DNA from 2 places in the Paenibacillus macerans genome. Region 2 is predicted to be linked to the other one. Evidence: riboswitches for the same ligand, from Rfam matches in the RefSeq annotation. Region 2 holds a riboswitch; the other holds the start of a gene.

Region 1 (7,797 bases), on a different contig from region 2:
AACTGAGCCAGCCGAGCCAGGCGAACCAATTGAACCAACCGAGCCAGCTGAGCCAGCCGAAACGGACGGCTTTCCCGTGCCTACCGTCGAGGCGAAGCCTGCCGCCCCCTCCGGTCGCCGGCCGCGGATGGCGTAACGGCCGGATTCGTCCATGACGACGGTCGGCTCGGGCAGAAACGGTGCGAGCCGCTTTTTGACGCCGACCGGACCTGCGCCGGGACCGCCGCCGCCATGCGGCGTGCTCATCGTTTTGTGCAGGTTGAGGTGGACGACGTCAAAGCCCATGTCGCCGGGCCGCGTAATCCCCATAATAGCGTTCGAATTGGCGCCGTCATAATACAGCAGGCCGCCGGCCGCATGGACGATTTCGGCGATCTGCACGATTTGCTGCTCGAACAGGCCAAGCGTGTTCGGGTTGGTGAGCATAAGGGCGGCGGTATCTTCGCCGACGGCCGCCCGCAGCGCGTCCAGATCGACCATGCCGCGCTGGTTCGAAGGGACGGTCACCGTCTCAAAGCCGGCGACCGCAGCGCTGGCCGGATTGGTGCCGTGCGAGGAATCCGGCACGATCACTTTCGTCCGCTTCTCGCCGCGGCTTTCGTGATAGGCGCGGATCATCATCAGGCCCGTCCATTCCCCATGCGCCCCGGCGGCCGGCTGCAGGGTGACCTCGTCCATACCGGTAATCCCGGCCAAATCCCGCTGCAGCCGGTACATCAGCTCCAGCGCGCCCTGCAGGCTTTCCTCCGGCTGATATGGATGAATTTTGGCGAAGCCGGGATAACGGGCCACATCCTCGTTGATTTTCGGGTTGTATTTCATCGTGCAGGAGCCAAGCGGATAAAACCCGTTATCAACGCCGAAATTGCGGCGGGACAAGGCGGTATAATGGCGCACGACATCGACCTCGTACACTTCCGGGAACGAAAGCCCCTCGCGGCGCAGCATTTCCGGCGGCACCAGTTCCTCCTTCGGGACGGCGGGGACGTCGCATTCCGGCAGGGAATAACCGATCCTTCCGGGCCGGCTGCGTTCGAAAATAAGCAATTCCTCCGGCTTGGTTTCATTTATTTCGCGCATATCGATTCCTCCATTACGCTGACGAATTGGTCGATTTCCGCTTTGCTGCGTTTTTCGGTCACAGCGATCAGCACATGTCCGGCGAGTTCGGGGTAGCTGCGCCCCAGATCAAATCCGCCGATAAATCCGGCCTCGAGCAGCTTTTGCTGCAGCTGCTGCGGATCGGCGCCTTCCGGCAGCCGGATGACGAATTCATTAAAAACCGGGGCCGGAAAGGGGAGGCCTACACCCGGGATGGAAGCCAGGCGCGTTTTGGCGTAATGCGCTTTTTGCAGGTTCAGCTCCGCGACCTCGGCCATGCCTTGTTTGCCCATGAGCGACATATACACAGACGCGGCGAGGGCGAGCAGCGCCTGGTTGGAGCAAATGTTGGAGGTCGCTTTTTCGCGGCGGATATGCTGCTCCCTAGCTTGCAGGGTCAGCACGAACCCGCGCTTGCCGTTACGGTCGGTCGTCTGCCCGACGATCCGCCCGGGCATCCGGCGCATGTAGCTGTCCGCCACGGCGAAAAATCCGCAGGTCGGGCCGCCAAAGGAAGACGCGATGCCCAGCGGCTGCGCGTCGCCGACGACGATATCCGCGCCCAGCTTGCCCGGCGCTTCCAGCAGGCCCAGCGACAGCGGGTTGCAGCTGACGATCAAGAGGCCTCCGCGCGCATGAATCAGCTCGCCGATGGCGCGGATATCTTCGAGGGAACCGAAGAAATTCGGGTTTTGCACCAGCACGGCGGCGGTGTCTTCCGTGATGGCCGTCTCCAGCGCCTTACGGTCGGTAACGCCCGCATCCCAGCCGACCTCCGCGATTTCCAGATTCAGGCCGCGCGCGTAAGTCGCCAGCACCTCGCGGGCTTCGGGGTGAACGGTCCGGGCCACGACCAGCCGCTTGCGCCGGGTGGCGGCCGCGGCCAGCGAGCCGGCTTCAGCAAGTGCCGTCGCTCCGTCGTACATGCTGGCGTTGGCCACCTTGAGGCCGGTCAGCTCGCAGATGTAGGACTGGAACTCAAAGATCGCCTGCAGTTCGCCCTGGCTGATCTCCGGCTGGTACGGCGTATATGCGGTGTAAAATTCGGAGCGGGAAACGACATGTTGGATGACGGAAGGAATATGATGATCGTAAATGCCCGCGCCGAGGAAGCTGGCGTAACGGTCGGTGTCGGCATTGCGCGCGGCGAGCGCGGACATGTGCCGGGTTAAGGCGTATTCGTCGAGCCGCGGGGAAACCGGCAGCGCGCCTTTAAAACGGATCTCCTCGGGTATATCCTGAAACAGCGCTTCGAGCGAAGGGACGCCGATCGCTTCCAGCATTTCGGACCGGTCCTGTTCGGTCAGCGGCAAATAACGGTGTTTTATCATAAGTTTCTCGTACTCCTTTCACGGCTTGGCGGATGCGTTTCGGCGATAAAACGGCAGGGGGACGACTTTGGCTTTCAGCCGTTTGCCGCGGATTTCAACCTCGAGCACGGTGCCGGCCGCCGCGTGGGCGCCGGCGATCAGCGCCAGGCCGAGGTTTTTTTTGAGCGTCGGCGATTGCGTGCCCGTAGTTACTTCGCCGATGGGGTCCTCGGTGCCCGGCGCAAACACCGGATAATGCGCGCGCGGAATGCCCCGGTCGATCATCTCCAGACCGGCCAGCCGCCGCGGTACGCCTTCTTCATGCTGCCTGAGCAGCGCCTCCCGCCCGATAAACGGGCCGGAGTCCCACTTCACGAACCGGCCGAGGCCGGCTTCCAGCGGCGAAATGCTCGGCGACAGCTCCTGCCCGTAGAGGGGAAGGCCGGCTTCAAAGCGCAGCGTATCCCGGGCGCCGAGCCCCGCCGGCACGAGTCCGCGAGGCTCGGCGGCCCGCATCAGCGCGTCCCAAAGGACCGGGGCGTCTTCCGCGGCAACGTAAAGCTCGTACCCGTCCTCGCCGGTATAGCCGGTGCGCGAGAGCAGCGTTTTAATGCCGCAGACTCGGGCCGCGGGTTTAAACGTGAAGGGGCGTAAAACGCTGGGATCATACCCTTCGCACAGGGGAGAGAGGATGGAGGCGGCCAGCGGTCCCTGCAGCGCCAGCAGCGCCGTGGCCGCGGAAACGTTGCGCAGACTGACGCCTTCGGCGGGCAGATGCCGGCACAGCCATTCCCAATCCTTGGCGATGTTCGCGGCGTTGACGACAAGCATGTATTTGCCTTCGTCCCGTTTATACACCAGCAGATCATCGACGACGCCCCCGTCCGGATAACAGAGCAGGGTGTATTGGGCTTTTCCCGGCCCCAGCAGGCTCACGTCGTTCGTCGTCATCCGCTGCAAAAAACTTTCCGCTCCGGGACCCTCGGCGTAAAACTCGCCCATATGCGATACGTCGAACAAGCCGGCCCGCTCGCGCACGGCCTCGTGCTCCTTCTGAATGCCGCTGAACTGCACCGGCAGCTCCCAGCCGCCGAAATCGATGCAGCGCACGCCTTCATACCGGGAGTAACAAGAGTATAGCGGCGTTCGTTGCAATAGGGGTTCTACGGGTTCGGACATTTCATCACCTCGTTTGGCCGCGGTGGGCCGTATTTTACCTGCACACATCATGAAAAAATAAAAAGACAGGCCAAGAAATTCCGACCGGCAAACGAATCGGATATTCCCGGGCTCTGTCCTTTGTACCTGAGAGTTACCCTGCGGCAAAACACCGGTCATCTTGCGCTCCGGCATTTTTGAAAAAGCAGGTTTCCCCTTGGGTGATCCGCCTTCTGTCGATAAAGACGAATTCTCTCCAGAGACGCGTCCGGCAGAGGTCCTTTTGCCTGAGAGATTCACCGCTTCCGCAACGGCTTGCTCCTTCGGCGTTACAATTGCCTGGAATTGTAATCTCTCCCTCTGCCTTCAACCGCTGATTACATCTACATTAATACTCAAAACCGCGAAATATGTCAATAAACTTATCATGAAAATATAAAAAATATTTTATTTTTGTATTATGCAACGCTTTCATTTTTTGAATCTATAAATTATGTTAGTAATATTGACACTACAGCTAGGTTTGGAATAATCTGAACGAGAAAGATCCGGAAGAGGAGGAATACGCATGTCTGCCAATATTAGGGAAAATCTGTGGTATAGCGATGAACATGAATGGGTGCTGGATTTGGGGGACGGAACGGTAAAAATCGGCATTTCCGACGTGGCTCAGCATCGCTTGGGCGATATTGTATTTGTGGAGCTGCCGGACCTTGGAACGGAAGTGGAAGCGCAGGACGGCATCGGCACGATCGAATCGGTCAAAACGGTGGCGGATTTGTTTACGCCGGTCAGCGGAACGGTGCTGGAGATCAACGCGGAGCTGGAAGCGGCGCCCGAGCTGGTGAACGAGGAACCTTACGACGGGGGATGGATGGTGCGGATTCAGCTTCGGGAAGACCCCGCCGCCGCTTTTTCCAAGTTGATGGATGCCAAAGCTTATGCGGAGTTTCTTGAAAGATAAAGGGCCTGTTACAGCGTAAAATAATCTCGCGGCAGCGAGGAGGGCGCGGCTTGCTTGCCGCATGGTGTCTTAGCGCTTCGCTGGCCGGGAGTTTGTTTAATGCGTCATTTACGTTTGTTTGCGCGGAAGCAGGAGGGAGCGGTACAACGCTTCGAACATAAATTCGAAGGCCTCCAGACGGGATACGGCATCAAACGCGGTGGAGCCCCAGGCGTAGATGCCGTGGCCCCGCAGCAACAAGCCGGGAACCCGGGTGTCGAGCGCGGCGGGAATCCGCCTTTCCATTTCGGCGATGTCGGCGTAATTCGGTACGACCGGGATGCGTACAGCGGCGTCCTCCTCCCAGATGCCCAGCGCTTTGATCAGCTCGTTGCCCTGCAATTGAACGAATCCTTCGTCGCCGAAATATTCGCTGAGCACATTGTTAAACACGGTGTGCACGTGGAGAATCGCGCCGCAGCCGGTCATCCGGTAGATCTTCGCGTGGACCGGCGCATCGTCGCCGGGCGTCAGCTTCGTAGCTTCGCTTGGCGTTCCGGCGGCGTCCACAAACAGGAACTCCTCGGCCGGAAGGTTCGTCCGGCCTTTCATGCCCGATGTTACCGCAAAATGATAATTGCCCGGCGCGAAGCTTCCGACCCGGACGGACAAGCTGCCGCTCATGGCCGGAAGCCAGCCGCGGGCGGCAAGCTGCTCCTTGACGCCGCGCAGTTTGCTGAGCGCAGCTTGCTTTTCCTCCAACGGAATGTCCGAAAAATTCATCCAGGCCGTCCTCCTTCGTGCTTCATTCAGAATCTTGGCTTACAGAAGCGACTTTCGAACCGCCTCGCCCATTTCCAAAGACCGCTCGGCGGCGCGGTGCACCGCGGCTTTCACGTTCGGCCGGAACCCGCCCGCTTCGAGCACCTCCAGCGCCGCCTGGGTCGAGCCGTTCGGCGAGGTGATGTCGGCCCGGAGCTTGGCCGGATTTTCGCCGGTTTCCGCCATCATCAAGGCGGCCCCAAGCACCGTTTGCACCGTCAGCCCGCGCGCTTGCTCGGGGGTTAGCCCGCCTTCCACGCCCGCTTCGATCATCGCTTCCATCATGTAATAAATATATGCGGGGCCGCTCCCGGAAACACCGGTCAGGATTTCCATCCGTTCCTCCGGAATCACGCTCACCATGCCGACCGCTTGAAACATGGACAAGACCTGCGCTTTTTGCTCCTCCGACATTTCGGCGGAGAAGGAGATCCCGGTGGCGCCGCAGCCGATGGAGCAGGACGTGTTCGGCATCGTCCGGGCGACCGGGATGTTGCCGCCGAGCAGCGCCTGGATCGTCGCAATCGACAGACCGGCGATCAGGGAAACGATCATTTGCCCTTCGCGCAGCATCGGGCCGAGTTCGCTAAGCGCCTCCCCGGCATCCTTCGGCTTCATCGCCAGGACGATGATCGAAGCTTCCCGGAGATGCTGCCGTTTGGCGGCTTCCTCGTTTGCGGCCGAGACGCGGTAAGTCTGCGACAAATAGGCCAGCCGTTCCTGGCTCGAGCGGTTCAGCATGGCGATTTGCTCCGCGGCGGCGACGCCTTTATGGATCAGTCCGCGCACGATCGCTTCGGCCATCGAACCGGCGCCGTAAAAGCAAATCGAGGCGGAGGCAAGGGATATGTTCGGGTTCATGGGAATTACCTCCTGATGTAGAGAATGGATATTGGCTAACAGGGATTTTTTTCAGGCTTATTGCAGGTTTACTCCCGGATTTGCCCGTTCCCCGTAATGATATATTTGCTGGATGTCAGCGCAGGCAAGCCCATCGGTCCTCTGGCATGCAGTTTTTGCGTGCTGATGCCGATTTCGGCGCCATAGCCGAATTCAAAGCCGTCCGTAAACCGGGTGGACGCATTGTGGTACACGGCGGCCGCGTCGATTTCCCGCTGAAAAAGCTCCGCGGTTTGCCGGTCTTCCGTAACGATGCATTCCGAGTGTTTGGTCCCGAAACGGCGGATATGATCCAGCGCCTCCTCCAAGTTGCGAACGACCTTCACATTCAAAATATAGTCGTTGTACTCGGTCGCATAGTCTTCTTCGGTAGCCGGATTCGCCCAGGCCACGAGGCGTCTCGTGGCTGCGCAGCCCCTTAATTCGACGCCCGCCTCCTTGAAGCGGTCCGCCAATTCGGACAGATGCCGGGCGGCGAAGTCTTCATGGACGAGCAGCGTTTCCATCGAATTGCATACCGATGGGCGCTGTACTTTGGCGTTGAGCGCAATGGAAGCGGCCATTTCCGGGTCCGCGGCGGCGTCCAGGTACGTATGACAGATGCCCGCGCCCGTCTCGATCACCGGTACGGTAGCGTTTTGCACGACCGTTTGGATCAGCGAGCTGCCGCCGCGCGGAATGATGACATCCAGCAGCCCGTTCAGCTTCAGCATCTCGTCGACGGCCGAACGGTTCGGGTCCTCGATGAGTTGCACGGCGTCGACCGGGCTGGCGGTGGCGCTTAACGCCTCGTGGATGATCTCGACGATTTTGCGGTTGGAGGCGAGGGCGGAGGAGCCGCCGCGCAGCACGACCGCGTTGCCGGTCTTAAGGCACAGTCCCATCGCGTCGACCGTCACGTTGGGGCGGGCTTCATAAATGATCCCGATGACGCCGAGCGGCACGCGCTTCTTCACGATATGCAGGCCGTTCGGGCGGTCGATCGTCTCCAGCACGTCTCCGACCGGATCGGGCAAAGCGACGATCTGCCGCAGCCCTTCGGCGATGTCTTTAATGCGTTTCTCGTTTAAAGCAAGCCGGTCCAGCATCGACGAAGAAGTGCCGTTCTCCCGGCCGCGCCGCAAATCTTCCTCGTTGGCCGCGATAATCGCGGCGCTGCCGTCCACAAGCGCTTTGGCGGCGGCCAGCAGGGCTTCGTTTTTTTGCTCCGTCGTCAGGCGGTTCAGCGCGGATACGGCGCCGGCGGCCCGCTCGGCTTTTTGTCTGACTTCACTCATGGTTTTAGGCCTCCTTATGATTCTTTGATTTATGATTTTAACGAAATCCATTCGTCCCGGTGAATAACTTCCAGACGGTGGACGATTTCCAGCTTCTTGATGACCTCCCCGCTGGGAAGCCCGAGAATTTCCTGCAGCTGCTCGGCGTCGTAATTGACGATCCCGCGTCCCAGCACTTCCCCGCCGGGATTGACGACTTCCACGACATCTCCCGTATGAAAGTGGCCGGTTGCGCACTTTACGCCCACCGGGAGCAGGCTGCGACCGCCGTGAATGAGCGCTTCTT
Region 2 (7,797 bases):
TTTAGGCTCTCGTATGGTTAGTTTTAATGAACTGATAAACGGTTTATTTCATCAAGATATCCAATCCTTCGGGGCTAACGTGGTTCGCAAAAGAATTTCCCGAACCGTGTTCAGTTTGTTTTGCGGTGCGGCGCTCGGAGTCTCTGGAGCGCTTATGCAATCGGTCACGCGCAACCCAATTGCGGACCCGAGTATACTGGGAGTGAACACAGGCGCGTCCTTGTTTGTGGTTTGCGGAATTGCATTTTTGAATATAAGCACCGCAAATCAATATATATGGCTAGCTTTAGCCGGAGCCGCGATCACTGCGGTGTTCGTATTTGGAATCGGCTCTATGGGGCGTGGCGGCGCCACGCCCATTAAGCTTGTTTTGGCCGGAGCCGCCACAAGCGCCGCGCTTTCTTCTCTGGTCACCGCCATCATGATTCCGCGCTCTTATGTCATGGATCAATTCCGGTTCTGGCAAGTGGGCAGCGTCGGCTCGGCAACCTGGAGCGCTATAGCCACATTCACCCCGTTTATGATCGTTGGCATACTGATCGCCGTAATGACTGCACCGGCGCTAAATGCGCTGGCATTGGGGGATGATGCCGCGACCGGACTCGGCGTTCGAACAGGACTACTGCGGTTTGTCGCGGCTTTTGCAGGTGTTGTTCTATGTGGGGCAACTACGGCCCTCGCAGGCCCGATCGGTTTTATCGGGCTATTGGCCACTCACGTCATCCGTCTCATGCTTGGGCCCGATCTGCGTTTGGTAATCCCCGTGTCAGCTATTGCGGGAGCCATCATTTTGACATTAGCGGATGTGTGCGGCAGGCTCATCGGCAGCCCGGGAGAACTTGAAGTCGGTGTGGTTACTGCGTTTATAGGAGCTCCAATCCTAATCATATTAGCGATGAGATCGAAAGTGCGTTCACTATGAAAAATGAATCTATTGAATTTATTATGGCGGGCCGGCGTCAAAGACGCCGCCGGTGGATACTGATCACCGGCTTCCTTGCAGTACTTGCATGCGTGCTTTGCTGCGCTATGCTGTTACTGGGAAACACCATTTATCCGGTTCAAGATGTCATCCGGGCGCTTTCGGGCGAGCAGCTTAAAGGCGTGTCTTTTGCGGTGAATACGATACGTCTACCGAGAATGCTGGCAGGTCTTTTCGCCGGATTTGCTTTTGGTGCAGCCGGCTGCATCTTCCAGACTATGCTGCGCAACCCCCTTGCGAACCCGAATGTCATCGGGATTACCTCCGGCTCAAGCGCGGCGGCTGTTTTTTGCATCACCTTACTTCATTCAAACCGGGCGGTTGTTTCCGTTGCTTCGGTGATTGCCGGTCTTGTTACGGTTATCATCATTTATTTATTGTCCAGGGGGAAGTCATTTTCGGTCGGGCGCTTGATCCTCGTCGGAATCGGCATACAGGCCATGCTTGACGCCCTGATTTCCTACCTGCTGCTGGTTGGCGCTCAACAAGATATTCCCGCAGCGATCAGATGGCTTAGCGGCAGTCTGAATGGCTCGCAAATGCACGAACTTCCGCCTCTTGTCCTAACGGTATTGATCTTTACGCCTATCGCTATCGTCCTGGGAAAACATCTAAGTCTATTGGAACTTGGAGAACAATCGGCCACTTCGCTTGGAGTGAACACGGACAAGACAAGAATAGCGCTTATTTTGAGTTCTGTGTGCATGATTGCTCTGGCTACCGCTACCACCGGGCCAATCGCTTTTGTCTCCTTCCTTTCGGGGCCGATCGCGAAAAGACTGGCCGGAGCCGGCTTCTCGAACATAATCCCGGCTGGTCTTGTTGGCGTAAATTTGGTGTTGGCGGCAGATTTAATCGGACAATTTGCTTTCGAGTACAGATTCCCTGTGGGCATCATGACCGGAATACTCGGAGCGCCGTATCTGATCTTCCTGCTCATCCGAATGAATCGAAAGGGCGAGTTATAATGAAACCAACGCATCTATTTCAAGCCGAACAGCTCGTGGCCGGCTATGATCATAAAACGATTATCCAAGGTGTAGACCTTGTTATCCCCAGTCATAAAATAAGCGTTATTATTGGAGCCAACGGCTGCGGAAAGTCCACGCTGCTGAAAACACTGGCAAGGCTGATAAAGCCTAAGTCCGGCAAAATCACGATTGACGGAAAACCCATCGGCAAAATGCCGCCAAAACAGCTGGCTCGCGTGGTCGGGCTGCTGCCGCAATCCCCTATTGTTCCGGAAGGCATTTCGGTAGCGGATTTGGTTGGACGGGGAAGGTTTCCGCACCAATCGTTGTTCGGCGGATGGACTAAAAAAGATTATGAGGCCGTTGCCGAAGCGATGCGAATTATGGACATAACGGAGTTTGCGAATCACAATATTGACGAGCTTTCCGGCGGTCAACGGCAGCGCGTCTGGATTGCCATGGCTCTGGCGCAACAAACCGACATTTTATTTCTCGATGAACCGACAACCTTTTTGGATATCACCTATCAAGTCGAAATTCTTGACCTGCTCACGGACCTTAACCGAAAACACGGAACTACGATTGTCATGGTTCTTCACGATATCAACTTATCCGCACGTTACGCGGACCATATTTTTGCGCTTCAGCAAGGAAAGCTTGTGGCGGAGGGCGAGCCGTCTCAGGTGATTACAACCACATTGGTGAAAGACATTTACGGGCTCGATTGCACGGTGATACAAGATCCCATTTCCGGCTCTCCATTGGTAGTGCCCAAAGGGCGGTATCATGTATGAGTGATTGTAATCCAACCGCGCCTACTGCATTTTGTTTTCGATCCGCTGCATGAACTCTTCGGCGGCACTATAGCCGAGCTGCTTGAGATACCAATTGTTGGCCGCCGCCTCAATCAGACCGGCCACATCCCGTCCCGGCTGGAGCTGGACCTCGATATGCGGGATCTTGACGCCAAGATATTCCGTGAATTGAGGTTCCAGTTCCAGCTCGTTATTCAGAGAGTCTTCCCTCCATGGCGCTAATTCAATGTCGAGTACAATGCGTGTCTCGTCCTGAAAAGCCCTGCGCCCGTATTGGCGTACGACATTAATCAGGCCGATGCTGCGCAGCGCGAGGAATTCGCGTGTGGTTTCATTATGCGTTCCGAGCAAAGTCGTTGGCCCTAACTTCTTCAGCACCACAATATCGTCCGCAACGAACCGGTGGCCCCTTCTGATGAGCGTGTGGGCGGTTTCGCTTTTGCCGATCCCGGATTTGCCGCGGAGCAGGACGCCAATCCCCGATACATTCACGCATACCCCATGGATCGATATCTCCGGGGCAAGCGCTTTGACCAGATAGCTGTCCAGCTTGGCGATAAACTCCGTTGTCGTCTCCTCCGTCCTTAGCAGCGGAATCCCCTCCTGATCGCAGAACAGGGTCAGATACGGGATCTCCTGCTGTCCTGACGTCACAATGAAGCAGGGCGGATGATATTTGACGATGTTGCCGATATGCAGTTTGCGTTCCTCAATGGATAATGTCAATAGATAGTTAACTTCCTTACGGCCAAGCACTTGCACCCGTTCCATCGGAAAAAAATCAAAATACCCCACAAACTCCAGCCCGGGTCTGTGCGCCCGCGGACGGGTAATCACACGGTCCATACGGCCCGCCCCGGCAAGCACTTCCATATGAAACATATTCGCAAGACTTTGCACCGTGATCGTCTTCATGTTGTTCTCCCCAATGATTAATAATTCTTATGATGACACTGTTTATGATGATTTACCCGCTTTTCTTCTATTCGAATAATACAAAGCAAACAGCAGAATAAACCACAGCGGCGTCAATAATAAGGCCATGCGTGTCTCTTTGGCAACCAGCATAATTATAAGAATTATAGCAAACAACGTGAGAACTGCATAATTAACAAAGGGGGTAAACGGAGCTTTAAATTTCGATTTTGCCTGCAGCTCTGGCTGTGTCTTTTTATACTTGATGTGACAAACAAGAACCACACCCCAGACCCAAATAAAACAAATGGCGCTAATGGTGGTGACGACGCCAAACGCTTGCTCCGGAATAAGCTTGCTCAATAGAGCTCCCCCGGACAAGACAAGCGTGGAGATCAACAACCCGTTTCTGGGCACATGGTTTTTATTCAGCTTGGCAAAATGGGATGAAGCCTGTTTATTCTTGCTTAAATTATATAAAATTCGGCTTGTTGAAAACATCCCGCTATTACAAGCGGAAGCGGCTGAAGTTAATACGACAAAGTTAATAATTCCCGCGGCAATCGGAATCCCGACTAAACTAAACGTTTTAACAAAAGGGCTTTCTGACGGGCTTAGCTCCGTCCAGGGATTGATGCACAATAGGGCAATAATGGCGCCGACGTAGAAAAATAAAATTCTAAGCGGAATTTTATTAATCGCCGAAGGGATATTTTTTTCCGGGTTGGATGTTTCCGCGGCCGATACCCCCACCAACTCCACACCAACAAAGGCAAACACAACCATTTGGAAGGAAAGCAAGAACCCGGGAACTCCGTTTGGAAATATGCCGCCATGTCCCCAAATATTTTTGACCGTAACCATTCCCGCATCCGTTTTAAATCCAATCACCAGCAAGACGACCCCAATGGCAATTAAAGCGAGAATCGTCACTACCTTAATTAGGGCAAACCAAAACTCCAATTCGCCAAAATTTTTTACGGTTAACAGATTAAGTCCTAATAAAACAACTAAGCAGATAATTTCAGGCACCCATTGCGGGATATCAAACCAATATTGTACATACACCCCAACCGCGATCACATCGGCCATAGCCGTCATAATCCAGCAAAACCAATAGGTCCATCCGGTTACAAACGCGGCCCGCGGTCCAAGATAGTCTTCGGCAATGTCCGTAAAAGATTGATATCCGGCTTTGGACAACAGGAGTTCTCCCAGCGCCCTCATCACAAAAAATATGGCGATCCCCACGATGAAATAAGCAAAGATAATGGACGGACCCGCCAGTTGAATGGCTTTGCCCGATCCGAGAAACAATCCCGTACCAATGGTGCCGCCAATGGCAATCAGTTGAACATGCCGATTTTCTAAATCCCTCTTTAATTCTTGTTGTGCCAAACCAAACTCCTCCTTAACGTGAAAAGTTGAACAATGGATTAAACCCAATAAAAAAAGAGACTGGATGCGCTCCAATCTCCTGGTCATAAGAATAACTAAATAGACTTGTTATTAATTATTTTCGAAATAACAAATAGATATTCAGTACTCTTCTGTCCTTTTGCCTGAGATTGTGAACCCTTCGGCGCCGCGGAGTCCCGCGGTCTCTCCAGAAGCTGCTCCTGCTATAGTACGATCCATAGCCGTCATAGCTTGCCAACTATTTAATTTTTTTATTGTAACAACCCATTTAAATATTTTTCAATATTACTCGCAGTGAAAAAATTTGTCAACGAGATAATTCCCATTCGCCCAGGTTTGATTACGGCAGTGTTTCCCCGGGCTGTCTGTAACGGTAAACGTAACGGATAGGTTCATCCATTTAACCGGGCGGTCATTGAGAGCATATTTAACAAACAGTTACAATGCAATTGACTAGTCGAAATAGTAAAAACGGGAGGTTCTCAATGAATATTGAAATAGGCAAAAAAATCAAAGCACTCCGTTTACAAAAAGGAATGACTCAGGAAGAACTTGCGGCAAAACTGAATATGTCGTCCCAAGCCGTATCCAAGTGGGAAAACAATGTAACCATGCCCGATATCCAATTGCTTCCCAGGTTATCTGCGATTTTAGGGGTTACCATCGATGAACTGTTTGCATTAACCGATGATATCCACTTTGAACGGATTGAAAACATGATTGGACATGAACATTTTATATCAAAAGATGATTTCACCTATGCTGAACAATTTCTTAAGGAAAAACTTAATGATGACGCAAAAAAGCCCCGATGCCTCACATTGCTGGCCGAGCTGCACATTCATCGTTCACAGGAGCATCGTGAATTGGCTTCTCGTTACGCCAAGGATGTTTTAATATTAGCTCCAGATAACAAAAGAAATCACAACGCTTTACGGGATGCGGAGAATGGAGTTATTTTTGACTGGAACCTCTCCAACCATCGTAAACTCATAGAGTATTATATAGATTTTGTGACAAATCATCCGGATTACTGGCCGGCTTATGTATGGCTTATGAACTACTTGCTTGCAGATGGCAGATGCGCTGAAGCCAGGGGAATTCTGGAAAAATTAAACGAAACCCATCCAGGTTATTTATATCAATTATATGGGGGCCTGATATGCAAAGAAGAAGGCAACCTTTCTCAGGCATTCGTTCTCTGGGAGCAGATGACCGAACTGTATCCTCATGATTGGCAGGCATGGTCCTCCAGAGGAGACTGTATGGCGAAGCTATGCAGATACGATGAAGCCGTTAAGTATTATTCCAAAGGTTACGAACTGCAGCCCAATCCCAAATATACAGATTCATTGGAAGCAATTTCCTATATCTACAAAATTCAAGGGAAGTATGACAAAGCCATTGAAAAGCTCAAAGAAATCCTTGCACTTTTGAGCAGTGATTGGAAAGTGACGGAGGGGAAGACAGTCGATTTGTATAAAGAAGAAATAAAGCTTTTAAAAACATTGCTGAAATAATGAACGACAGAACAAGGTCCGATGTGAGATTTCTCCGAAAAAATACCGTTACAAATGATGCGCCCAGCTTAAGGGCCGCTTCGGCAAATACGAAAGGAACTGCTGCGGCAGTTCCTTTCGTAACTGTATTGGTTACGCAAAAGCCGGCCTTTTCTTATCTTACTCGGCGAGCAGTAACGTAATGGTCTTCCCAATAACCGGAGTTCAGCTTACTGAATCCAACCTTGTTAATAGGAGAGCTGTGAATGAAGCGGCCATTCCCCATATAGATACCGACATGGTTGATCTTACCGTCGTTGTTTGTATCAAAAAATACCAGATCGCCTTTTACCAGATTACGCTTGGCTACATAACGTCCCGTTTTGGCCTGTTCTCGGCTTGTACGCGGAAGATACACGCCTTCACGCTTAAATACCAGCTTTGTGAAGGAAGAACAGTCGGAATACTTATACCCGCTATTCCACGGTTCAGAGCCAAATCTGTATTTGAAATCCCCTAAATAATTGTCAGCCCGACTTGCGATTTCAGAACCGGTGGCCGCGAACGTCAATGTTCCGAACAGCATCGATCCGGCCAATAATGAAGCGGTTGTACTAACTAGCTTCTTGAACATCTGTATTCACTCCCCTTCTGTATTGCTGCATCCCCTTGTTGTATTCTGGCGGATTCTTCAGAACACCCAATGGATATATCCGAATTATTGCCTTGCCTGCAGGGCTAGTCCAAGTGAATGCGCTAACCCATGCTAACATATATGAATAGCAGGCTAAACCCCACATCATTTACCAAATCCCTGAATTTATGATCGCTAAAAACTCCGAACACCTTGTGACAACTGGCTGAATTGACGCTGAAAGCCGCGCAACACCGAAAGGTAAATTCCTTATATTACCTGGGGTTCCAGGTTACACACATTCCCTTCATATTGAAATTTTGGTATAAAATATTAGTTTGGCTAGTAAGCCCACGGTATTAATTGTGAATTATTCAACAAAAAAAACGCCCCCGAATTTATCGAATTGGCGTTTCTCTCTAATTGAAAATCGGCGAATGTTCCGTTAGGCATTACCTGCCTTAGACGGTTTGTTGCTGGGTGCAAACCACCCAATTAGGGCAATCGCCACCAAGACAGCGTAAAAAATAATCGTCCAGACCGTGCTATGGGGAAAATGAGG

Evidence for each region. A riboswitch is a leader RNA that binds a small molecule or an ion and turns the genes downstream of it on or off. The one in region 2 is predicted to bind glycine.
Region 1: another riboswitch for glycine. It lies ahead of gcvT (glycine cleavage system aminomethyltransferase GcvT); the one in region 2 lies ahead of DYE26_RS24035 (amino acid permease).

The regions. Positions count from the first base shown of each region.
Region 1 covers NZ_UGSI01000001.1:2,027,243-2,035,039, reverse strand. Annotated here, with positions in the region: gene gcvPB (aminomethyl-transferring glycine dehydrogenase subunit GcvPB) at 1-1,080, opposite strand, end outside; gene gcvPA (aminomethyl-transferring glycine dehydrogenase subunit GcvPA) at 1,068-2,432, opposite strand; gene gcvT (glycine cleavage system aminomethyltransferase GcvT) at 2,451-3,590, opposite strand; glycine riboswitch at 3,702-3,831, opposite strand; glycine riboswitch at 3,835-3,939, opposite strand; gene gcvH (glycine cleavage system protein GcvH) at 4,138-4,533, shown strand; gene mtnB (methylthioribulose 1-phosphate dehydratase) at 4,642-5,295, opposite strand; gene proC (pyrroline-5-carboxylate reductase) at 5,335-6,195, opposite strand; gene DYE26_RS09230 (glutamate-5-semialdehyde dehydrogenase) at 6,264-7,511, opposite strand; gene proB (glutamate 5-kinase) at 7,541-7,797, opposite strand, start outside.
Region 2 covers NZ_UGSI01000002.1:200,157-207,953, reverse strand. Annotated here, with positions in the region: gene DYE26_RS24055 (FecCD family ABC transporter permease) at 1-922, shown strand, start outside; gene DYE26_RS24050 (FecCD family ABC transporter permease) at 919-1,950, shown strand; gene DYE26_RS24045 (ABC transporter ATP-binding protein) at 1,950-2,747, shown strand; gene hprK (HPr(Ser) kinase/phosphatase) at 2,769-3,683, opposite strand; gene DYE26_RS24035 (amino acid permease) at 3,726-5,081, opposite strand; glycine riboswitch at 5,224-5,303, opposite strand; gene DYE26_RS24030 (helix-turn-helix domain-containing protein) at 5,588-6,622, shown strand; gene DYE26_RS24025 (C40 family peptidase) at 6,777-7,235, opposite strand; gene DYE26_RS24020 (TerC family protein) at 7,681-7,797, opposite strand, start outside.